4 regions of the Mixta sp. BE291 genome follow, and region 2 is predicted to be linked to each of the others. Evidence: predicted binding sites of a transcription regulator. Region 2 holds the regulator's gene; each other region holds the start of a gene.
What was found. Region 2 encodes CRP, which controls carbon source genes, mostly activating them, when cyclic AMP is high. Its sites were predicted from a motif close to ATGTGANNNNNNTCACAT; they were not measured.
Positions count from the first base shown of each region.

Region 1: a site for CRP is predicted at 2,808-2,825, ahead of J2X14_RS08035 (iron-containing alcohol dehydrogenase). Genes of this name have one in related genera too.
Region 3: a site for CRP is predicted at 2,791-2,808, ahead of aaeR (HTH-type transcriptional activator AaeR). Genes of this name have one in related genera too.
Region 4: a site for CRP is predicted at 5,195-5,212, ahead of udp (uridine phosphorylase). Genes of this name have one in related genera too.

Region 1 covers NZ_JAVDXN010000003.1:83,753-89,802, forward strand. Annotated here, with positions in the region: gene J2X14_RS08020 (D-threonate 4-phosphate dehydrogenase) at 1-558, opposite strand, end outside; gene dtnK (D-threonate kinase) at 518-1,789, opposite strand; gene J2X14_RS08030 (2-keto-3-deoxygluconate permease 1) at 1,786-2,742, opposite strand; gene J2X14_RS08035 (iron-containing alcohol dehydrogenase) at 2,924-4,072, shown strand; gene J2X14_RS08040 (dihydrodipicolinate synthase family protein) at 4,087-4,971, shown strand; gene J2X14_RS08045 (sodium:solute symporter family protein) at 5,050-6,050, shown strand, end outside.
Region 2 covers NZ_JAVDXN010000004.1:476,849-482,898, forward strand. Annotated here, with positions in the region: gene J2X14_RS12255 (aminodeoxychorismate synthase component II) at 1-528, shown strand, start outside; gene argD (bifunctional acetylornithine/succinyldiaminopimelate transaminase) at 621-1,844, shown strand; gene J2X14_RS12265 (YccS/YhfK family putative transporter) at 1,874-3,949, opposite strand; gene crp (cAMP-activated global transcriptional regulator CRP) at 4,013-4,645, opposite strand; gene J2X14_RS12275 (phosphoribulokinase) at 4,932-5,801, opposite strand; gene J2X14_RS12280 (YheU family protein) at 5,925-6,050, opposite strand, start outside.
Region 3 covers NZ_JAVDXN010000003.1:522,651-528,700, reverse strand. Annotated here, with positions in the region: gene yhdP (AsmA2 domain-containing protein YhdP) at 1-310, shown strand, start outside; gene tldD (metalloprotease TldD) at 375-1,820, shown strand; gene aaeR (HTH-type transcriptional activator AaeR) at 1,853-2,773, opposite strand; gene aaeX (p-hydroxybenzoic acid efflux pump operon protein AaeX) at 3,045-3,248, shown strand; gene aaeA (p-hydroxybenzoic acid efflux pump subunit AaeA) at 3,257-4,189, shown strand; gene aaeB (p-hydroxybenzoic acid efflux pump subunit AaeB) at 4,202-6,050, shown strand, end outside.
Region 4 covers NZ_JAVDXN010000013.1:66,502-72,551, reverse strand. Annotated here, with positions in the region: gene ubiB (ubiquinone biosynthesis regulatory protein kinase UbiB) at 1-1,227, opposite strand, end outside; gene ubiJ (ubiquinone biosynthesis protein UbiJ) at 1,224-1,829, opposite strand; gene ubiE (bifunctional demethylmenaquinone methyltransferase/2-methoxy-6-polyprenyl-1,4-benzoquinol methylase UbiE) at 1,842-2,597, opposite strand; gene rmuC (DNA recombination protein RmuC) at 2,677-4,218, opposite strand; gene udp (uridine phosphorylase) at 4,370-5,134, opposite strand; gene J2X14_RS20165 (dienelactone hydrolase family protein) at 5,414-6,050, shown strand, end outside.

The DNA of each region.
Region 1 (6,050 bases), on a different contig from region 2:
GAGAAATTTACGCAGCGCGATATGCGTGGTGACGTGAATCACTTTCAGCCGATCGGTATAAAGCACCATCGCGTAATCTTTGCTTTGGGTCAGCTGCGCCAGCAATTCGGTATGACCAGGATAGAGATGACCGGCCGAATGCAGCGCCTCTTTATTTAACGGCGCGGTGGCAATGGCATGGACGTCGCCCGCCAGCGCCAGTTCCGCGGCGCGCTTCACACAGCGGTACGCTAAATCGCCCGCCTGCGCCTGAACCTTACCGGGCGCCAGCGCCTGTGCATCGGCCAGCGGCTCATCCAGCACGTTAATGGTGCCGGGCGTGAAATGCGCCTGCGCCACCGAGGTAATCTCTTTCAGCTCCATTTGCGGGAGGTTGCCCTGCGCCATCACGCGTTTTAACGTCTCCAGACAGCCGATCACCACGGCTGGCGCGCCGTTTAACTCCCCTTCCGCAAGCGCTTTGACAATAATTTCCGGGCCAATACCGGCCGGATCGCCCATGGTTACCGCGATGGTTTTAGTGGTCACAGTACATCTCCTCAATAAACGAGAGCGCATCACAAAGCGTACTCTCAGAACCGAAACCGCCGGCTTTGGTAATCACCGGCAAATCATCCAGCTCGCTGTTAATAAAACAGCCGCATGGGATACAGGGCGCGACCTCTTGTTGAATGCGATAGCCCTGCGCGCCCAGCGCCTGAGCAACCGCAATGGCGATATCACCGCCGGTCAAAAACAATCCACCGATACGCGTTTTGTCGAGAATCGCCAGCGTCAGCTCACCCAGCCGCTGGCTCAGACGCTCGCCCAACTGCGCGCGGCTGAGCTGCGTACGCTGACAAAGCTTTTCGATTTGATAGCGATCCGCTTCGCTACGGCTGGTGCGTAAAATGCAGTGCTGCCCCCGATCGAGCACGGCGCAGGCTTGCTCAATCAATTGGTGGTTATAAACCTCCTTTTCACCGTCCAGCAGTTGATCAACATCGATATCGACAGCTTCGGCCCGCTGGCTGCTGAGCGCCAGCGCAACCTGTGCGCGCGTGACCTCGCTCATCGAACCGGCGAGCACCAAAACGGGCAGCGCCTGACGCGCTTTCAGATAAAGGGAGGTCGGCAAGGCGCTTGCCAACCCCGCCGCGCCTACCAGTAATGGCAGGTCCGGCTGTGCCAGCGCCGCATCGGCAATTAATGACAAATCATGCTCGGTAACAGCATCGGCTATCACCATCACCGGCGCCTGACGGGCATATTCAGCGAGTAAGCGCTGCAATGCTCCGGCGCGGATCTGCGCCAAAGGAACCTCGATAATCGGCAGTGTGCTTTGCTGCTCAAGGAGGGTTTTTATGCGTGAAGAAACGATCGGCGTGCGCGGATCGCTGGCGAATTCGGTTTGTGCCAACGGCACCTGATGCACCAAACACTCGCCGTTAAGCGTGCTGCGGCCAGCGCTGGGAATCGCTGCCGCTATCAACGCCAGCCCTTTACCGCTGGCGCGTAGCGCGGCTTCGATTTCCGCGCCCACGTTACCGCGAAAGGTAGAATCGATTTTTTTATACAGGATTGGCATATCAGCCAACTGGCGCCAGGACGATAGCGCCTCGGTTACCGCACGCGCCGCCTCGTGAGCAGCGCTGGCGCGACTTTCGGTATTGATCACCAGCACGTCAGCGCGGCGGGAGGACATTTGTCCAGTGGTCAGCATAACGTCAGTGCGCGCCCCCTTTTTCGCCAGTTGAACCCCGGTATCATTAGCGCCGGTAAAATCATCGGCGATGACGATCATTTTCATACATTCTCCTTGCGGGCTGGCTGTAGCCTGCCGTTACGCTTCGCGACCCATGAAGTGAGTAAGGGCGTCAGGATCGCTGTGGTAATCACTGAGGCGGCAATGAGCGGCGCGGCGGCGGCGGCCACCTCAGACAGCGCGGGATCGGCCTGCGCAATCGCCAGCGGCGTAGCGACCGCATTGCCCGCGGTACTGGACGCTGCCGCACCGGCGATGCCGGATCCACCAACCAGGCGATCGGCGCGGATATTAAAAAAGCCGCCAACCAGCGTGGTTAACGCGCCTAATACGATGCCCGCCACGCCGCCCTGTAATAACATTTCCAGGTTAATGCCCGCGCCCAGGGCAAAAGCGAAAAACGGAATCAACAGCGGCCCGCCTTTGGTCAGAAAATCGCGCATTTCGGCATCAAGGTTGCCCAGCAACATGCCCACCACCAGCGGCACCAGAATGGCAACCAGCGCCATCAGCGGGATAGTCGCCATTCCGGCCGCGCCCAACGCAATCATGGTAAAAAACGGGCCGTCATTCAGCGACAGCACTGAAATCGCACCGACATCGCGCTCGTTGCCAAACTCCCCCACCAGCGCGGCATACAGCCCGCCGTTGGAGTTGCTCATAGCAGAAATAATCGCTACCCCGCTCAGGCCCCAGATGCCGCCTGCGCCGAACAGATACTCCACGCCAAGGCCCATCGCCATCGCGATAACCAGCTTGGTTAAGGTGATCGTGCCGCCCTGAAGCAGCGCACGCGGCGCGGCCTGAAAACTGATGCCCGCTCCCATGCACAGCAAAAAGGCACCGATCAACGCTGCTGCGCCATTTTTAAATAAAGCGGTAGTGAAGCCGCCGATTTCCAGCGCCTCAGGGGAAAAGGTATTCAGACATGCGCCAATAACCAGCGGCACCACCATCATCCCGCCCGGAATTTTTTCGAATGTATGTTTGATCTTCATCTCTTTCCCCATGGTAAAAAGGTTCCTGCGCTGCATAATGATTATATTCAATCATGATTGATTAAATGTGAGCAAACTCAAATTAATCACATGCGATTTCCCCTATAAAATTGGGCACCAGTGCTTTTTTTGAATAAATAAAATCATTACGCAGCTTCTGCGGGGGGAAATACGAGACCTTATGAACATCAACAGCACTCTCATCAGCGGCTTTCAGGCGCTTAACGACATCGGTTATCTGATAAAAAACCAGCGCAGCCTGCTGCTGGTGACCGATAAAAATATCCGCGCCATTCCTGCGGTGGCGGCGCTGACGGAACAGCTACAGCGCCAGGCGGAGAGCCTGATCGTTCTGGATAATGTTCCGCCGGAGCCGAGCCAGCATGACGTCGCCGCACAGCTGCAAAGCCTGAACGGACGTCAGGTAGAAATGGTGATCGGAATTGGCGGGGGCAGCGTACTGGATGTCGCCAAGCTGCTCTCGGTGCTGTGTCTGCCAGATGCACCGACGCTGAATCAGCTGCTGGCGGGCGAGAAGCCCACCGCGCGCCTGCCTTCGCTGCTGATCCCGACCACGGCGGGCACCGGATCGGAGGCTACGCCAAACGCGATTCTGGCGATCCCGGAGCAGCAGACCAAGGTAGGGATCATTTCACCGGTGATGCTGCCCGATTACGTCGCGCTGGTGCCGGAGCTGACCACCAGCATGCCGCCGCATATCGCCTCCTCTACCGGCATCGACGCGCTGTGCCATTTGATTGAATGCTTTACCGCGACCGTCGCCAATCCAGTGAGCGATAACTATGCGCTGATTGGCCTGAAAAAATTGTTTGCCAGCCTGGAAGCCAGTGTCGCCGAGCCGCACAACCTGCAAGCGCGCCTCGATATGCTGTGGGCCTCTTATTATGGCGGCGCGGCGATTGCCCATGCCGGAACGCACCTGGTACACGCCCTCTCCTATCCGCTCGGCGGCAAATATCACCTGCCGCACGGCGTCGCTAACGCCATCCTGCTTGCGCCCTGTATGCGTGCGGTACGTCCGGCGGCGGTGGGTAAATTCGCTCAGGCGTATGACTTATTGCCCGATGCCGATCGCCGCCTGAACGAGGAAGAAAAATCTCACGCGCTGGTGGACTATTTCGCCGCGCTGGTGCGCCGCCTGAAGCTTCCCGCCAGCCTTGATGAGCTGGGGATCAATGCCGATCAGCTCCCGCAGCTGGTGGAATCGGCGCTGGATGTCCAACGGTTAATTAAAAATGTCCCGACTCAGGTCAGCGCCAGGATGGTGCGGGATATTTATCTGACGCTCTTTCCCACCCAACAGGCCTGAATAACGAGGTAATCATGAAACAGAAAATTGAAGGCGTGCTGACTGCGATTGTCACCACCTTTGATGCCGCAGGCGCTTTTAAACCCACGGCACAGCGCCAGCAGGTACGCCGTCAGCTGCAGGCAGGCAACGGTATTTTTTGTGGCGGCACCAACGGCGAATTCTTTGTGCTGAATGAGCAAGAGAAGCTGGCGGTGACGCAAACCTGTGTCGATGAGACTGCGGGTCGGGCGCCGGTCGTGGCGCATATTGGCGAGATCGCCACACGAGAAACCATCCGCCTGGGCAAGCAGGTGGCGCAGCTGGGTGTGGATGCCGTTTCGGCGATCACGCCCTGGTTTGTGCCGCTTAAACAGGAGGAGCTGATCGGACATTACCTTCGCGTGGCGGACGCGCTCGAGGTGCCGCTGTTCTTGTATAACATTCCGGCGCGCACCGGCAATACGCTCCAGCCGGAAACGGTACGTACGCTGGCCGCGCATCCCAATATCATCGGCATCAAAGACAGCGCCGGTAGCTACGAGAGCCTGCAAGGTTTTCTTCAGGCCGCGCAGGGCGCAGAAAACTTCACCGTGTTGAACGGGCCAGATTCACTGATTCATCGCGGCCTCGTGGAAGGCTGCTCCGCCTGCATTTCGGGCCTGGCCAACGTCGCGCCGCAAGCGATCAATGCCATCTGGCGCACTTACCAGGCGGGCGATCTTGCCGCATCACAACTCGCCCAGGAAAACGTCACCGGTCTGCGTACCGATTTGTACAGCGTTGCCTTCTCTCCCGCCGCGGTGAAAAAAGCGCTGGCGCTAATGGGACAGGATGTCGGCGAAAGCCGCTATGCGGTGCAGTTCAGCGCCGCAGACGAACAGCGCATCCGACAGATTGTGAATCAGTATCTGCAATAACAAAAACAATATCTCCGCCTGATTACGTGAAAAAGAGGGGGTTAGCCCCCGGGTTCATTACGTCTGAGAGAGGCCATAATGAAAGAATTTACCACTACCGATACGCTGATCATTATTGGAATAGTGATCGCGTATATCTTATTTACCACCTGGATGACCTGGCGGCTGCGCAGTAAAAGCAGCGGCGACTTTATGGAAGGCTCGCGCGCGATGCCAGCGTTTATCGTCGGCGTGATGCTGATGTCAGAATATATCGGCGCAAAATCCACTATCGGCACCGCCCAGGCCGCGTTTGAACACGGCTTTGCCGCTTCCTGGTCGGTGATTGGCGCGGCGATCGGCTTTCCGCTGTTCGGCCTGCTGCTGGTAAAACGTATCTATAACACCGGCAAAATCACGATTTCCGGCGCGATTGCGGAGAAGTACGGCAATTCCACGAAAAATATCATCTCCATTATTATGATTTATGCCCTGCTGCTGGTGAACGTAGGGAACTACGTCAGCGGCGCGGCGGCTATCTCAACCGTACTGAAAGTGAATCTGCCGGTTGCCGCCTTTATCACCGCCATTGTCAGCACCTTTTACTTCGCCTTTGGCGGTATGAAAGGCATGGCCTGGGTAACGCTGCTGCACAGCGGGATAAAATATTTCGGCATCCTGGTGATTCTTGGCGTTGCGCTGCATATGAGCGGCGGTATTTCACCAATGGTGCAGCAAATGCCGGACTTTTACTGGACCTGGGATGGCCATATCGGCGCCAGCACCATTTTTGCCTGGCTGATCGGTACTATCGGCTCGATTTTCTGTACCCAGTTTGTGATTCAGGCGATCTCCTCCACTAAGGATGCCGCCTCGGCGAAGCGCGCCACCTGGATTGCCTTTCTGTTCTGTCTGCCGATAGCGATCGCCATCGCGATTATCGGCGTCGCCGCGAAGTTTTTGCATCCTAATATCGATAGCCTCTATGCCCTGCCGGTTTTCTTACAGGATATGAACCCGTGGCTGGCGGGCATCGTGACCACCTCGCTGGTGGCCTCGATTTTCGTCAGCGTCAGCACCGTGGCGCTGGCCATCGCCTC
Region 2 (6,050 bases):
GAATTAGGCGCGGAAGTGCTGGTACGGCGCAACGATGAGATCACTCTGGCAGAAATGCAGGCGCTGCCGCTGACGCATTTGGTGATTTCCCCCGGTCCCTGTACGCCTGATGAATCGGGTATCTCTCTGGACGCGATCCGCACCTTTGCCGGCAAAGTGCCGCTGCTTGGCGTTTGCCTGGGTCATCAGGCGCTGGCGCAGGTGTTCGGCGCGCGCGTTATACGTGCCCGCGAGGTGATGCACGGCAAAACGTCGGCGATTGCCCATCAGCAGCAGGGGGTATTTGCCGGTCTGGCGCAGCCGCTGACCGTAACGCGCTATCACTCGCTGATTGTGGAAAAAGAGACGCTGCCTGATTGCCTGGCGGTCACGGCATGGAGCCTGCGCGACGGTCAGCCCGATGAGATCATGGGATTACGCCATAAAACGCTGGATGTCGAAGGGGTGCAGTTTCACCCGGAAAGCATCCTGAGTGAGCAAGGCCATCAGCTGCTGGCAAACTTTCTGCGCCGTAAATCGGCGGTTTAACCCAGCTTCTTTGCGATTCCGTTTGACTTACTATGCATATTTAATGATTATTTTTTCATTGAGCATCAACGTGAAATCAAATGGGGTAGCGAATGACAGCGGAAAAAATGGCGGTTACGCGGGAAACCTTCGATAAGGTGATATTGCCTGTTTATGCACCAGCGCAGTTTGTGCCGGTAAAAGGGAAAGGCAGCCGGGTATGGGATCAGCAGGGTAAAGAGTATATCGATTTTACCGCCGGGATCGCCGTAACCGCGTTGGGCCACTGCCATCCGGCGCTGGTGGAGGCGCTGAAAACCCAGGGCGAAATGTTGTGGCACACCAGCAACGTGTTTACTAACGAACCGGCGCTGCGCCTTGCCAGCAAGTTAATTGCTGCCACCTTTGCCGAACGCGTTTTTTTCGCTAATTCCGGCGCGGAAGCCAACGAAGCCGCGTTTAAACTGGCGCGTTACTATGCCGCCACCCGCCACAGCCCTTACAAAACCAAAATCATCGCCTTCCATCATGCGTTTCATGGCCGCACGCTGTTTACCGTCTCCGTTGGCGGACAGCCGAAATACTCTGACGGTTTTGGGCCGAAACCGGCCGATATCGTCCACGTGCCTTTTAACGACCTTGAGGCGGTCAAGGCGGTCATCGACGATCACACCTGCGCGATTGTGGTTGAGCCGATTCAGGGCGAAGGCGGCGTGGTGCCCGCCACGCAGGAATTTATGCAAGGTCTGCGCCAGCTGTGCGATCAACATCAGGCGCTGCTGGTGCTGGATGAAGTACAGAGCGGCATGGGACGCAGCGGTAAGCTGTTTGCCTATGAACATTATGGCGTACAGCCCGATATTCTGACCTCGGCGAAAGCGTTGGGCGGCGGCTTTCCCATTAGCGCAATGTTGACCACCAACCACATCGCCTCGGCGATGGCGCCGGGCGTACACGGCACCACTTATGGCGGTAACCCGCTGGCCTGCGCCGTGGCGGAGGCGGCGCTGGATGTGATTAATACGCCGTGGGTGCTGGATGGCATTGAGCAGCGGCGTCAGCGTTTTATTGAGGCGCTGGAAGCGATCAACGCCAAACTGGATCTTTTCAGCGACATCCGTGGTAAAGGGTTATTGATCGGCGCGGAACTGCAGCCGCAGCATAAAGGTAAAGCGCGCGATATTCTCAATGCCGCCGCTGCCGAAGGGGTGATGATTCTTACCGCAGGCAACGATGTGCTGCGCTTCGCGCCTTCGCTGGTGATCCCGCTGGCGGATATTGGCGATGGCATGGCGCGTCTGGCGCGCGCCGCCGATCGCGTATTGAACCCTGCATAATATTGAACGCGCCTGATGCCCAGGCGCGCTTATCCTTTACGCAAACGGCGCACCAGCCATTTACCGTGGTGCGGCCGTTGGCTCCACGCCAGCGACGAGATGGTATGCATCACCGAAAGATGCTCAAGAATACGTTTTACGTGGCGCTCCACAATGGTGGTTGGCCCTTCCTGGTTATCGGACGGGCCCTCCAGAATATTGCTCTCCTGCCCTGGCCCGTCATACGCCAGCCGCTGCTGACAGCGTTGCAGCGCAATTTCACACGATTGCAGATAGCGTTGCGCCAGTCCGGGCGGCAGCATGGTATGTTCACGCGCCAGAATGGTCATGGCGTTAATATGCTCCACAATAAACTGGCTGTGCGTAACCCAAAGTTTCATATCGTTCAGATAGCGCGTATTGAAAGCAGGCTCCTGCATCGCCTGGCTTAGGGAGTTAAACAGGGCGTTATGCGCCTGATTGACGCGCACCCGTTGCCAGGCCAGCTTCTGCGGCGAGGTCTCATTGCCCAGCAGCATTCTTAAGGCGTCCTGATACGCTTCCAGCGAATCGTGCGCATTCTGGCGCAGCAGCCCGCTCTGCCACTGCGGCCACAGCCAGACCATGCCGCCAAAGGCGATGCAGCACCCCATCAGCGTATCCATCAGGCGCGGCAGCAGAAAATGCGCGCCGTTCAGCGACAGCAGTTGCAGTGAATACACCGCGGTGACGGTAAAGCCGATGGTTGCCCAGCCATAATATTTGCGGATAAACAGATAGCTGACCAGGGTAATGGCCAACATGATCAGCAGCACCAGCGATTCCGGCACCGCAAAGCGCAGGGCGGCAGCGGCAATAATCAGCCCCGCCAGCGTGCCGAGCGCACGGTGCTGAATACGTACGCGCGTCGCGCTGTAGCCGTTCTGGCTGACAAACATAATCGTCATCAAAATCCACCAGGGTTTCGGCACGTTAAACGTCAACGCCAGCACGCTGCCGAACACCAGCATCACCGCAAAGCGAGCGGCGGTGCGCAGGGCAGAGGATTTAAACGACAGATAGCTACGCAACGCGGCCAGCAGCGGCAGCCGACGTTGCCGATCGGCCATCAGATCGCGCCGGTAGAGAGGGCGCTGGGTGCGCAGTACGCGGGCGATACGGCTGAAATGGTAATAGCAGAAATGACCCACCGGATTTTCCGGATGCTGACGGGCGATTTTCTCCAGCCCCAGCAGCGGTTTTTCCATGGTGAAACGTGACGGCAGCCGGTGATACAGCAAATCGTCCGCCAGCTCGCGCAACCGGGCGGCGATGGTTTGGGCATTCCAGCGAATCACCGCTTCCGCATGGCTTTGCTCGACCAGCTTCTGCACTTCCTCAGGCTGATGCAGGCTGACGGCAATATGCTCCTGCAGATCGAGCGCCACCTGAAAAGCGCGCGTCAAATGGCGATGGCTGTGATCGCGGTTAGCGGCCAGCATATGCATTTGCTGATAACAGGTATTAATCAGATCAACAACCTTTTGCTGACGCGCCAGCAGCGGCGGCAGCGCCTTTTCCGGGTCGGTGAGCTGCGTTAAGAAGGTATATTTGGCTTCGCCGTAATCAGCCAGTTCGCGGTAAAGCAGGCTGAGCGTCTCGCGCATTGGCTGCTCTTTCCACAGCCGGAACCAGAACCAGTTAAACAGGCCGTACCAGAAGGTACCGCCGATATAAAGCAGCGGCGGGCCCCAGATGGGCATATGCCCCACCAGACCCAGCGTAAAAATTGCCGCAATCAACGAGGCGGGCAGCAGACGCGCATGCAGCGAACCGATTTCACCGGTAACGCCGAGCAACAGCGCCATGGCGAACAGCGCCACGGGTAGCGGCACCTGCTGCAGCGTAAGCCATTGCAACAGGAAACTGCTGAGCGCAAACAGCGAGCCGCCAACGATCAGGCGTTTAAAAAAGCGGCGGTGGGGCGTATCCAGCCCGGCGATATTACAGCAGGCGGGCACCAGTGAGAAAAGTAACCCTTGTTGCAGGTTACCCAGCAGCCAGCCAATGGCGACCGGCAAACAGAGCACCAGCGTCTGACGCAGGGCATAGTTCACTTCAGGATGGTAAATAATTCTCCGCCACATCACGACATCACCAAAAATAAATACGGCGTGATGACAGGCATCACGCCGTATTTTCAGGGGTGCTTAACGGGTGCCGTAAACGACAATCGTTTTACCGTGAGCGGAGATCAGGTTTTGATCTTCCAGCATTTTCAGAATACGGCCCACCGTTTCGCGCGAGCAGCCAACGATCTGACCGATCTCCTGACGGGTAATTTTGATTTGCATCCCGTCCGGGTGGGTCATCGCATCTGGCTGTTTCGCCAGGTTCAGCAGCGTTTGCGCAATGCGGCCAGTCACGTCAAGGAAAGCTAAATTGCCTACTTTCTCTGAAGTCACCTGCAGGCGGCGCGCCATCTGGGAAGAGAGGCGCATCAGAATATCGGGATTCACCTGAATCAGCTGGCGGAATTTCTTATAAGAAATTTCAGCCACTTCACAGGCGGTTTTCGCACGTACCCATGCACTGCGTTCCTGACCTTCTTCAAACAGGCCAAGCTCGCCAATGAAATCACCCTGATTAAGATAGGAAAGAATCATCTCTTTGCCTTCTTCATCTTTGATCAGTACCGCAACCGCACCTTTTACGATGTAGTAGAGCGTCTCGGCCTTTTCACCCTGATGAATCAACGTGCTTTTTGATGGATATTTGTGGATATGGCAATGTGACAGGAACCATTCGAGTGTAGGGTCTGTTTGCGGTTTGCCGAGAACCATTCGCTATTATCCTCTGTTGTAATCGTGCCCTAAATACAGGGGGCAGTTTTCCCTGTCAGGCGTGGAAATCTTCAAGCGTTTCCTGCTGGAAATTTATGCAGGCAACTGCGAGGCCTTAAGGCGTGCAGTCGTCCCGTTTTCGTTTCATAGAACGAAAATATTACAGCTTTGTTTGTAGCACAGCTTTATCTTACTGTCTCCTGTTGTCTCGCTTCAGCTTGTGCTGAATCGGACAATTGCCGTGTAGTTGTTGCCAGCCCAGGCAATGCTTTGGCTGACTTATCAGCTATTCGATTTTCTTGCCTTCTATCAGACGTTTCACTAACGGCAGCATGATCAGCTCCATCGCCAGGCCCATTTTTCCGCCCGGCACCACCAGCGTATTAATATGTGAAATAAAGGAGCCTTGCAGCATCGCCAGCAGATAGGGGAAATCGATATCCTCCAGACCGCGAAAATGAATCACCACAAAGCTTTCATCCAGCGAAGGAATGGCGCGCGCGGCAAAAGGATTCGAGGTATCCACCGTGGGGACGCGCTGAAAGTTAAGATGGGTGCGTGAAAACTGCGGCGTGATGTAGTTAATGTAATCTTCCATTGAGCGCACCACCGAATCCATCACCGCTTCGCGTGAATGGCCGCGTTCGCTGGTGTCGCGTATCAGCTTCTGGATCCATTCCAGGTTGACGATCGGCACCACACCCACCAGCAGATCGACCTTTTCCGCCACGTTGTGCTGCTGCGTCTCCACACCGCCGTGCAGCCCTTCATAAAACAGAATGTCCGTTGGCTCCGGCAGCGGCTGCCACGGTGTGAAGGTACCCGGCAGCTGATTCCACGGCACCGCTTCATCATAGGTATGCAGGTACTTACGCGACTGGCCCCGCCCATGTTCGCCATATTCAACAAAGGTTTGCTCAAGCAGGCCAAAGTCGTTGGCTTCCGGGCCAAAATAGCTGATATGGCGGCCCAGATCGCGTGCCTTGCGGATCGCCATATCCATTTCCGGACGCGTATAGCGGTGAAAGCTGTCGCCCTCAAGTTCGGCGGCGTGTAGGTTAAGCTGTTGGAAAATCTTACGAAAGGCAAGGCTGGTGGTGGTGGTTCCCGCTCCGCTGGAGCCGGTTACCGCGATAATCGGATGTCTGGCTGACATAAGCACTCTCTGGGTAACATCGGGCGATGAGCATTGTTATCACGTTTAGGCGACAAGTGTCATTACTGTACGCGCCTGCCAGCGCGCATTAATGTGACGAGCCGCACAGCGCCATCGTCATCGCTAGCCGTCGCGAAACTGACCGCGCGGCATAATATTCACCGTTTCATGCAGTTCCGACCAGACCAGCACCGCTTCGCCGCTTTTCAGCTGACGTCGCACATCTTCCACCTTTTGCGCCAGCGAGCG
Region 3 (6,050 bases), on a different contig from region 2:
CGTAGTGCAAACCGACAATCTGCTGGTGGATGGGCTGGAGGCGGATATCGCCATGCAGGGCAAGCTGGATCTGGTGCAGCGGCAGATTGATATGGAGGCGGTGGTCGCTCCAGAAATCTCCGCCTCGGTCGGCGTTGCCACGGCGTTTGCCATCAATCCGGTGGTGGGCGCGGCGGTGTTTGCCGCCAGCAAGGTGCTGGCGCCGCTGTGGAACAAAATTTCCCTGTTGCGTTATCACATCAGCGGACCGATAGATAAGCCGGAAATTAATGAAGTGTTGCGCAAACCGCGTGAAAAGAGCGCGAAGTGAATTTGACGCCGCAGGGGAATTACCGCAGGCTATAGCAATAATGTCACATAATGAGTGAGAAACGATGAGTCTGAATCTGGTAAGTGAGCAATTGCTAACTGCGAACAACATCAATCAGCAGGATTTGTTCACCCTGCTTGGGCAGCTTTCAGAACGTCGCCTGGATTATGCCGATCTCTATTTCCAGTCCAGCTACCATGAATCCTGGGTGCTGGAAGATCGCATCATTAAAGATGGCTCCTGGAATATCGATCAGGGCGTTGGGGTACGCGCCGTAAGCGGCGAAAAAACCGGCTTCGCCTATGCTGACCAAATCACCCTGAACGCGCTGCAGCTGAGCGCGCAGGCGGCACGCAGCATTGTGCGTGAGCAGGGCAACGGCAAGGCGCAGGCGCTGGCGGCGGTATCGCATCCGGCGCTCTATCCGGCTTTCGATCCTTTACAGAGCCTGTCGCGCGAAGAGAAAATCGCGCTGCTGCACCGTGTTGATAGCGCGGCGCGCAGCGCAGACAAACGCGTACAGGAAGTCAGCGCCAGCCTGACCGGCGTCTATGAACTGGTACTGGTGGCGGCCACCGACGGCACGCTGGCGGCCGATGTGCGTCCGCTGGTGCGTCTTTCTGTTAGCGTGCTGGTGGAAGAAGATGGCAAACGCGAACGCGGTTCCAGCGGCGGCGGCGGACGTACCGGTTACGATTTCTTCCTGGCTGACGAAGCAGGCGAAGTGCGGGCGGAACGCTGGGCGCGCGAAGCGGTACGTATGGCGCTGGTTAATCTCTCCGCCGTGGCGGCGCCTGCGGGTTCGGTGCCAGTGGTGCTGGGCGCGGGCTGGCCTGGCGTGCTGCTGCATGAAGCGGTCGGACATGGGCTGGAAGGCGATTTCAACCGTCGCGGCACCTCGATGTTCAGCGGACAAATGGGTCAGCTGGTCGCCTCTGAGCTTTGTACGGTGGTGGATGACGGCACGCTGAACGGTCTGCGCGGTTCGCTGGCGATCGATGATGAAGGCGTACCGGGCCAGTACAACGTGCTGATCGAAAACGGCGTGCTGAAAGGCTATATGCAGGACAAGCTGAACGCGCGTCTGATGGGCGTGAAGCCCACCGGCAACGGCCGCCGCGAATCCTACGCGCATCTGCCGATGCCGCGCATGACCAATACCTATATGCTGGACGGCAAATCAACGCCGCAGGAAATTATCGAAAGCGTGGAGTATGGCCTTTACGCGCCTAACTTCGGCGGCGGTCAGGTGGATATCACCTCCGGCAAGTTTGTTTTCTCGACGTCAGAAGCCTATCTGATCGAGAAAGGGAAAGTTACGCGGCCGGTAAAAGGCGCCACCTTGATCGGTTCCGGTATCGAAGCGATGCAGCAGATCTCCATGGTCGGCAACGACCTCGCGCTGGATAAAGGCGTGGGCGTATGCGGTAAAGAAGGGCAAAGCCTGCCGGTTGGCGTCGGTCAGCCGACGCTGAAGCTGGATCGGTTAACCGTCGGCGGCACCGCCTGATGGATCTCCCCTGGCAGCCCGCTGCCAGGGGATTAACCGCTTTGACGATGTTCCTGATAGATCTGCGCCACCTTTTTAAACCAGGCGCTGAGGTAATCAATACAGACCTGCACCTTTAACGGCAGCTTATCTTTCTGCGTATACAGGGCGTAAACCGGTCGCGGATCTGACTGATAGCGGCTAAACAGGATCTCTATCTCGCCCGCTTTGATCTCTTCAATCACCCACATCAACGGTACATAGGCGATGCCGCAGCCCGCCTTCAGCCAGCGTGTCAGCGTTTGTGAATCGTTAGTCACAAAGCGTCCCTGCGGCGAAAGATGCGTGCTGATCCCTTCCGGCGCGATCAGTTCGAAATCGTTGTCCGGGCGCACGCTATATTCCAGCCAGGAAAAATTAGCGATATCGGCGGGCTTGTCGGGCGTGCCGTGCTGCTCAAGATAGTGTTTTGCCGCGCAGACCACCATCGGCATCGAACCGAGCCGCCGCGAAAACAGACTGGAATCCTGTAACGCGCCTACGCGAATCACCACATCCAGTCCGTCAGCGATCAGGTCGGGGGCTGGAATGCCGGTCACCAGATTCACCGTCAGGCCAGGGTATTCCTGCAACATTTCCGCCGTCATCGTTGCCAGTACGTTTTGCGCCATGGTCGATGAGCTGCCAATGCGCAACGTGCCGATCGGCGAGTTATTAAAGGCGTAAAGCTGCTCATGCACCTGATGCGCCTCCGCCAGCATACGGCGGCAGCCCTGATAGTAGATGCGGCCCGCCTCGGTCAGCCCGATGCTGCGGGTGCTGCGGTTCAGCAGCTTCACCTGCAGTTCATCTTCCAGTTTCGAGACAGTTTGGCTTATGGACGAGACGCTCATATGCAGCTGACGCGCAGCGGCAGTAAATGACCCCAATTCAACAACTTTGGCAAAAACCGACATACCCTTGAGTCGTTCCATTATTCACTCTGGCTTAAAAGTGATTTAGATCACATTATGTAGATAACTTATAGTCAGGCACGTTACTATATGCCGCCGGGTTGCCGTCTGGTAACTCACCTTTTGTGCCAGGACACTTAAGTACACGCTATGCTTTAGGTGCTGATATTCGTCTGACAGTGTACCTGTCGTCCGATCATCATCAACCCGTAATATGAAACTTCCTGTCTTCACAGGCCGTTTGGTGCTGGCACAACGGTATGACCCGGTTACGTATTAATAAGGATGAAAGATGAGTGTGTTACCGGTTATCGTCATATTTGGGCTCTCTTTTCCGCCCATATTTTTTGAAATCATTGTTTCGCTCTTGCTGTTCTGGCTGGTGCGCCGCGTGCTGCTGCCGGTCGGCCTGTATGATTTTGTCTGGCATCCGGCGCTGTTTAATACCGCACTCTACTGCTGCCTGTTCTATTTAGTCTCCTGTCTGTTTGTCTGAGGTTTTAAGTGAAAACTCTAATAAGAAAAATTACACGCTATGCCATTACCCTGATTCTGGTTGCTATCGCCGTGGTGGTTATTTTCCGCGCCTGGGCGTTTTATACCGAATCGCCCTGGACAAGAGACGCCAAATTTGCGGCTGACGTGGTCGCTATCGCGCCTGACGTCACCGGCCTGATTACCGATGTGCGCGTGCATGACAACCAGCTGGTGAAAAAGGGAGAGGTGCTGTTTACCATCGATCAGCCGCGCTTTGAGAAGGCGCTGGCGGAAGCGGAAGCGGATGTGCAGTATTACCAGGCGCTGGTGAATGAAAAGCGTCGCGAAGCGGCCCGCCGCAATCAGCTGGGCGCGATCGCCATGTCGCGTGAAGCGATCGAGCAATCTAATAACGATCTGCAAACCGCCGAACATCAGTTGGCGAAGTCCCAGGCCTCACGCGATCTGGCGAAGCTGGATCTGGAACGTACGGTTATCCGCGCACCGGCCAACGGCTGGGTCACCAACCTTAACGTGTTTACCGGCGAGTTTATTACGCGCGGCACCACCTCGGTCGCGCTGGTAAAACAGAACTCCTACTACGTGATGGCCTATATGGAAGAGACCAAGCTGGAAGGCGTGCGCCCCGGCTTCCGGGCAGAGATCACGCCGCTGGGCAGCGATCGCGTCCTGCGCGGCACGGTTGATTCCGTGGCCGCTGGCGTCACCAACAGCAGCAGCAGCGTTGACAGCAAAGGGATGGCCACCATCGATTCGAATCTGGAATGGGTGCGTCTGGCGCAGCGCGTGCCGGTGAAGATCCTGCTCGATCATCAGCCGGGCAATCTCTATCCAGCGGGCACTACCGCCACTATTGTCGTCACCGGTGAGAAAGATCGTGAGCAAAAACCGGCATCGCCGCTGGCCCGGCTGCTGCATCGCCTGCGTGAGTTCGGTTAAGCGGGGGGCGTGATGCAACTCGAACGGTTACGTTTTCCGGTTAAGCTGACGTTTGCCGTGCTGACGGCGCTGCTGATTGGCTTTCACTTTAATCTGGAAACGCCGCGCTGGGCGGTGATGACCGCGGGCATCGTCGCCGGCGGCACCGCGTTCGCGGCGGGCGGCGATCCTTACTCCGGCGCGTTGCGCCATCGCGGCATGCTGCGTATTATCGGCACCTTTCTTGGCTGCCTGGCGGCGCTGGTGATTATGATCGCCACCATTCGCGCGCCGGTGGTGATGATGCTGCTCTGCTGTATCTGGGCGGGTTTTTGCGTCTGGCTTTCCTCATTAATGCGGGTAGAAAACTCCTATGCGCTGGGGCTGGCAGGCTATACCGCGTTGATTATCGTGGTCAGCGTGGATTTAACCGCCGGAACGCCGACGCTGGCGCCGCAGTTTGCGGTGGAACGCTGTAGCGAAATCATCATTGGCATCGTCTCGGCGATTCTGGCGGATATGGTTTTCTCGCCGCGCTCGATCAAGAAGGTGATAGATAAAGAGATCGAAACGCTGCTGCTGGAGCAGTATCGTCTGCTGCAGCTCTGCGTCGCCCACGGCGATAAAGACGAAGTGGATAAGGCATGGAGCAATCTGGTACGGCGCACCACCACGCTTAACGGCATGCGCAGCCAGCTGAATATGGAATCATCACGCTGGCAGCGGGCGAACCGCCGTCTGAAAGGCATGCATACGCTTTCGCTGACGCTGATTACCCAGGCTGCGGAAACCTTTCTGATTCAAAACTCCCGCCCGGAATATATTCCGCCGCAGTACCGCCTTCTGCTGGAAAAAGAGGTCACCAGCCTCAGCGAGTTGCACAAACATCTGAAAAATCTGCGCCGCGTAATCAGCGCGTCGGGCAGCAAAAGCACGCCGATTACTCTGGTCAGTTGGACAGGCGCCGCCACGCAATATTTGATGCTGTTAAAAGGGGTGCAGACCAACTGTAGCATGAGCCAGCAGGAAGAGGCGCTGCTGAGCCATGAAGTGGATGTGGTGCGCGCGCGCTCGGCGGAAACCCATCATGCGATGATTAACGGCATCCGTACCTTTGTGGCGACGGCGCTGGGTACGCTGTTCTGGCTTTACAGCGGCTGGACCTCCGGCAGCGGCTGTATGCTGATGCTGGCGGTGATTACCGCGCTGGCGATGCGCGCGCCGAATCCGCTGATGATGGCGAAAGATTTCCTTTACGGCATGACGGTAGCGGTGCCGTTGGGGGCGCTCTACTTTATGGTGATTATGCCCTCGACCCAGCAGAGTATGCTGCTGCTCTGTATCGCTATCGGCACGCTGGCGTTTGTCGCCGGGATCTTTATTCAGCGACGGCAGTTAGGCACGCTCGGCGCGTTTGTCGGTACGCTGAATATTCTGGTGCTGGATAACCCGATGACCTTTTCGGTCAATGCGTTTCTGGATAGCGCGCTGGGCCAAGTCATCGGCTGTTTTGTCGCGCTGATGGTGATTTTGATTATTCGCGACAAATCGCGCGCGCGCACCGGCCGCACATTGCTGAATCGCTTTATGTACGCGGCGGTCTCCGCTCTGACCACCAATCCGGCGCGCCGCAATGAAAACCATCTGCCCGCGCTCTATCAGCAGCTGTTTTTACTGTTGAATCTGTTTCCTGGCGATATCGATAAGTACCGCCTGGCGCTGACGTTGATTATCGGGCATCAGCGGTTGCGTAATGCGGAGATTCCGGTGAATGCCGATCTTTCCGCGTTTCATAAACAGCTGCGCTATACCGCCGATCGGGTTATCGCTTCACGCAGCGATGACAAGCGGCGCTATTACTACCAAAAGCTGCTGCGCGAGT
Region 4 (6,050 bases), on a different contig from region 2:
GAGCAGCGTTTTCTGCAGCAGCACCAGCTGCGGCTGCACTTCCATATTAAAGCGGCGCGCGGTATTGAACAGGTTCAGCAACACATGCCCAAACGAGATCTCTGCCAGCGGCTTTTCAAAAATCGGTTCGCAAACGGTACGAATCGCAAATTCAAAATCTTCAACATTGGTATTGGCGGGTACCCAGCCGGAATCGACGTGCAGCTCGGCGACTTTACGGTAATCGCGGTTAAAGAACGCGATAAAGTTTTCCGCCAGGTAGCGCTTATCGGCTTTGTTCAATGAACCGACAATGCCGCAGTCGATACCGATATAGAGCGGATCGTGCGGATGTTCATAGCTAACGAAAATATTACCGGGATGCATATCCGCATGGAAAAAGCTGTCGCGGAACACTTGGGTAAAGAAGACCTGAACGCCCCGCTCTGCCAGCAGCCGCATATTGACGCCATGCTGTTCCAGCGCCACCACATCATTAATGGGAATACCGTAGATGCGCTCCATCACCAGCATCGTTTCGCTACAGTAGTCGGAATAGACTTCCGGTACGTAGAGCAAATTGCTGTTTTCAAAGTTACGGCGCAGCTGGATTGAGTTTGCCGCTTCACGCAGCAGATTCAGCTCATCAATCAGGGTTTTTTCGTAGTCCGCCACCACTTCCACCGGACGCAGACGGCGGCTTTCCGGCATCAGACGCGGCAGCCAGCGGGCCAGACGGTAGATCAGGCGCATATCCGCTTTGATCACCGGCAGAATATCGGGGCGAATCACTTTGATCACCACCGCCTTGCCATTCTCTTTCAGCGTTGCGGTATGAACCTGCGCGATAGAGGCAGAGGCCAGCGGCGTGATATCAAAATCATCAAACCAGGCTTCCAGCGGGCCGCCCAGCGATTTTTCAATCTGCTCTTTCGCCAGCTTGCCGTCAAAAGGCGCAACGCGATCCTGTAAAATCGCCAGCTGATCGGCAATCAACGGCGGGAACAAATCGCGGCGGGTAGACATCATCTGACCGAACTTGATCCAGACCGGCCCTAATTCCTCCAGCGCCATACGCAGGCGCACGCCCAGCTCCAGCTCTTTGTGTCGGTTAGGCAGCCAGAAGATACCGCGACGCCAAAGGCGAATCGGCAGCGTAATACGCAGGCGGGGAATCAGCTCATCCAGGCCGTAGCTCAGGAAGACTTTGATAATGAAGTAGAGGCGGCGCAGTTCTCCGGGCGTCATTTAGCCTCCAGCTGTTGCAGACGTTGTTCCAGCAGGCTGGCCTGACGCGCCAGCGCGTCAACTTCTTCGCCATACCAGGCCATTTCCAGCTGACCTGGCGCCACGCGCCACTCTTCGGTCAGGGTTTCCGTCAGGTAGCGCTGCTTGCGCTGAAGATCGCCACGCAACAGTTGTAGCCCACGGCGCGCGACGTTGCTGATGCCCTGCGCGACGATATCGCCGGTCCAGGGCGCCAGATATTCCGCCGGATCGAGTTCGGCCATATCAACCAGCGCGGAAAACTGCTGCACCACCTGCAGATCGCCCTCGACTTCCAGCTCGCCGCTGCGGATCATGCCGGTCAGCTGCTGGCGGTCACGCAGTTTCGGCAGCAGCGACAGGCGGGTGGTCACCGTGCAATCGCAGCGGTCCTGCCATTCGCCCAGCACGTCCACCTGATGTTCGCTGAACACCAGCGTCACCGGCTGCGACAGCTCCTGTAACCGGAGCTGTAAAACCTTACCATTCAAACGCTGCCGGGCCGCTTTCAGGCCGCGATCGCGATAAAGAATTCGATTCAGTGCGGTCTCCAGACCGGCGGTTAACAGCGGGGTTAACGTCATTCGCTTTCCTGCTTAAAACTTGAACCCACGGTGCAGAGCGACAATCCCGCCCGTCAGGTTGTGATACGAAGTGTTTTCGAAACCGGCATCCATCATCATCGACTTTAACGTCTCCTGATCGGGATGCATGCGGATCGATTCCGCCAGATAGCGATAGCTTTCAGCATCTTTCGCCACCAGCTCGCCGATACGCGGCAACACATGGAATGAGTAAGCGTCGTACACTTTACTCACGGGTTCCAGTACCGGTTTAGAAAACTCCAGAACCAACAAACGTCCGCCTGGCTTCAGAACGCGAAACATCGAGGCGAGCGCCTTCTCTTTTTCCGTTACGTTACGCAGGCCGAAAGAGATGGTGATGCAATCGAAATAGTTATCCGGGAAAGGCAGCGCTTCAGCATTCGCTTGTACATAATTGACGTTGCCGATAACGCCGTTGTTGCGCAGCTTTTCACGGCCCATTTTCAGCATGGAACTGTTAATGTCCGCCAGCACAACCTGCCCGGTATCGCCAACCAGACGGGAAAATTTTGCGGTTAAATCGCCGGTGCCACCGGCCAAATCCAACACGCGTTGCCCACGGCGCACGCCGCTGCAATCAATAGTGAAACGCTTCCAGATACGATGGATACCCATCGACATCAAATCGTTCATCAGATCATATTTGGCGGCAACGGAATGAAATACGCCCGCTACCATGTCCGCTTTTTCGTCTTTAGCTACGGTACGAAAACCGAAATGTGTCGTGTCCCTGGATTCATCTGCCATCTGCTTCACCTGCTCCACAATCAAATATCTTTGCAGTGTAACAGAGTACCCGTAGTCAGGCACGTGAGCCCGGCGTTATTCATCGTTGCCGAATGCTGTCGTGCCACGCCACAGCGCCCTGTTGCGGCGCGCTTTCCGCCCCGATGCGCGCCGACTCTTCGTCGTCCGCGCTTCCGGCCTCCGGCAGCGCCTGCTCCACCAGCCTTGGGTTAATACTGCGCTTTATTTCCACGCCCAGATGCCGAAAACCTTCGCTCTGGGCAATCAGGTTGCCACGCCCCTGCGAAAGCTTTTTCATCGCCTGATTATAGCTTTCCTGCGCTCTGTCGAGATGCTGTCCCATGCTGGTCATATCATCCACAAACAGCCGCATTTTATCGTATAACCGCGCGGCGCGATCGGCGATACGCTGCGCGTTGCGGCTCTGATGCTCATAGCGCCAGAGGTTATTAATGGTACGCAGCGCCACCAGCAGCGTGGTTGGGCTAACCAGCATAATATTGTGCTTCAGGGCTTCGCTAATCAGCTCCGGCTGACGATCTATCGCCAGCAAAAAGGCAGGCTCAATAGGGATAAACATCAACACATAATCCAGCGAGCGTAAACCGGGCAATTGTTGATAATCTTTACGGCTGAGCAGACGAATGTGGCCGCGAATAGCGGTGATATGCTCGCCGATCGCCTGCTCACGCGTGGCTTCATCATCGGCGTTAAAATAGCGCTCATAGGCGACCAGCGTCATTTTCGCGTCGATCACCACATCTTTGCCCTGTGGCAAACGCACAATCACGTCCGGCTGCATGCGGCTTTGCGCATCAACCTGAATATTCACCTGCGTTTCATATTCATGCCCGTCGCGCAGGCCGGAAGCCTCCAGCACGCGGCTCAGCACCACTTCGCCCCAGTTTCCCTGGGTTTTATTGTCGCCTTTCAGCGCTTTGGTGAGATTGATCGCCTCCTGCGCCATTTGCGCATTCAGCTGCTGTAGGTTGCGAATTTCATGCGTCAGCGTATGACGCTCACGCGCTTCCTGACCAAAGCTTTCCTGCACCTGACGACGGAAGCCGTCCAGCTGCTCACGCAGCGGCGTAATCAGCCCGTTCAGGCTTTGACGGTTTTGTTCATCAACGCGACGGCCGCTCTGTTCAAAAATTCGGTTGGCGAGATTCTCAAACTGCGCGCTCAGACGCTGTTCGCTATTGGTTAGCAGACGCTGTTTCTCTTCAGCGGCGAGGCGGGTCTCTTCGAGGCGGATAGTGACTTCACGCAGTTCCGCTTCCTGCGCGCTGTTGACCTCCAGCTGATTACGCAGTTCACGGCTGAGCTGTTCGCTCTCATTACGCCAGTAGTCAAAATGCTGGAGCTTTTCCTGGGCGGCGGTCAGCGCGCCATGCAGCTGACGCAGCTCTTTGTCGCGCAGCTGTTGCTGCTGTTGTTCCGCCTGACGCTGCTGCTGCTGTTGCGCTTCCTGCTGCTTTGCCTGCGCCAACGCCTGCTCCAACAGACGCCGCTCCGTTTCCTGCGCGGCCAGCTGCCCGGCAATGCGAAAATGCGCAAACAGCCAACCGGCCAGCACACCGGCCAGCGCCAAAGCGATCCCAACAATAAGCTGGTTATCCACCGCACCCTCTCCTTCCTGCTACAAACAGAGCCAAGGTAGAGGCGCACTGTATCAATGTCCAGATAAAAAACGGGCTGACAATAAGCCAGCCCTGAAAACACCGTTCGCCCTTCACCGGGGCGGCGTAAACCTTTCGCCACGGCGCGGAAAATTACGCCAGCAGGCGGCGCGCGGCATCCACCACAATCGCTACCGCGTTACTTTCGGTCTGCTTCATGGTCGCGGCGTCAGGAATCTCTTTTTGCGTACGGTTAACGATCACGCCAGCTACCATCCCGGCGCGCAGGCCCTGGCTGGCGCACATGGTTAACAGCGTCGCGGACTCCATCTCATAGTTCAGCACGCCCATCTGCTGCCACTCTTTCATGGAGCCCTGGAAACGGCTCACCACGCGACCCGAGAAGGTGTCATAACGCTCCTGGCCTGGGTAGAAGGTATCAGAGGAGGCGGTCACGCCAATGTGCGGCGTGTTGCCAGCGGCTTTCGCCGCCTCAACCAGCGCGGTAGTACAGGCGAAATCGGCAACGGCTGGAAACTCCATCGGCGCAAAGTGCAGGCTGGCACCATCCAGACGCACCGCCGCCGTGGTCACCAGTACATCACCGACATTAATATCGGGCTGGATCGCGCCGGTGGTACCAACACGCAGGAAAGTACGGATGCCCAGCTGGGCCAGTTCTTCCACGGCAATAGAGGTCGAAGGGCCGCCGATACCGGTTGAGCAGACAATCACCGCTTTGCCATCCAGCTCAGCACGCCAGCTGGTAAACTCACGGTGCGAAGCCAGCGCCTGGGGATTATCCATCAGCGACGCAATCTTTTTCACGCGCTCCGGATCGCCCGGCACAATCGCCAGCGTCGCGCCCTGCAAGTCTGCTTTAGTTAGTCCTAAATGAAACACATCTGACTGGGCCATAACCCCTCCTGAGAAAATTCACCTGTTGGCGGCTACTCTACGGTAAGCCCGCTAAAAAATATGTGAGATTAATCACTTCAGAAAATGAAAGTTACATTCACCTTAAAAAATAACGTGATAACAATCACATTAAAGCACTCTGCTTCACCGGTTTGCTACAAGTTGCTGTGTGTATTTATCCAGCAGAATGTTAAAGAGAAAGCGGACATGCAGGCCGGAGCCTTTGGCTGATTTTGGCTATAGTTACCGGATTGCGCTAATAGCAGCACGGAGATAACAATGAAAACCGAAAACAACCTGGGCGAAAAACAGGGCGATAACGGGTTCGCCCCGGCCGTATCGCCAACCGCCGCGACAACCATTATTACGCACAACGACGCCATCCAGGGCGGCGAAACCACCATCAATACGCAGGGCGAAAATATGCCCGCCTGGTATGCGCGCCCGAAAGAGGCCAACGGCCCGCTGCCGGTAGTGCTGGTGGTACAGGAGATTTTTGGCGTACATGAGCATATCCGCGATATTTGCCGTCGTCTGGCGGCGGAAGGCTATCTGGCGGTGGCGCCGGAGCTTTATTTCCGCCAGGGCGATCCCAGCGAATATAGCGACATTCAGCAATTACTGAAAAACATCGTCAGTAACGTGCCTGATGCGCAGGTGCTGGCGGATCTCGATCACGTTGCCAACTGGGCGGCAAAACATGGCGGTGATATGCGCAATATGGCAATTACCGGCTTTTGCTGGGGCGGCCGCATTGTCTGGCTTTATGCGGCGCACAATCCGCAGCTGAAGGCGGGCGTCGCCTGGTATGGCCGTCTGACCGGCGAAAAAACCCTGAAACAGCCAACGCACCCGATTGATGCTGCCGTTGATTTAAACGCGCCGGTGCTGGGCCTGTATGGCGCAAAAGATGAAG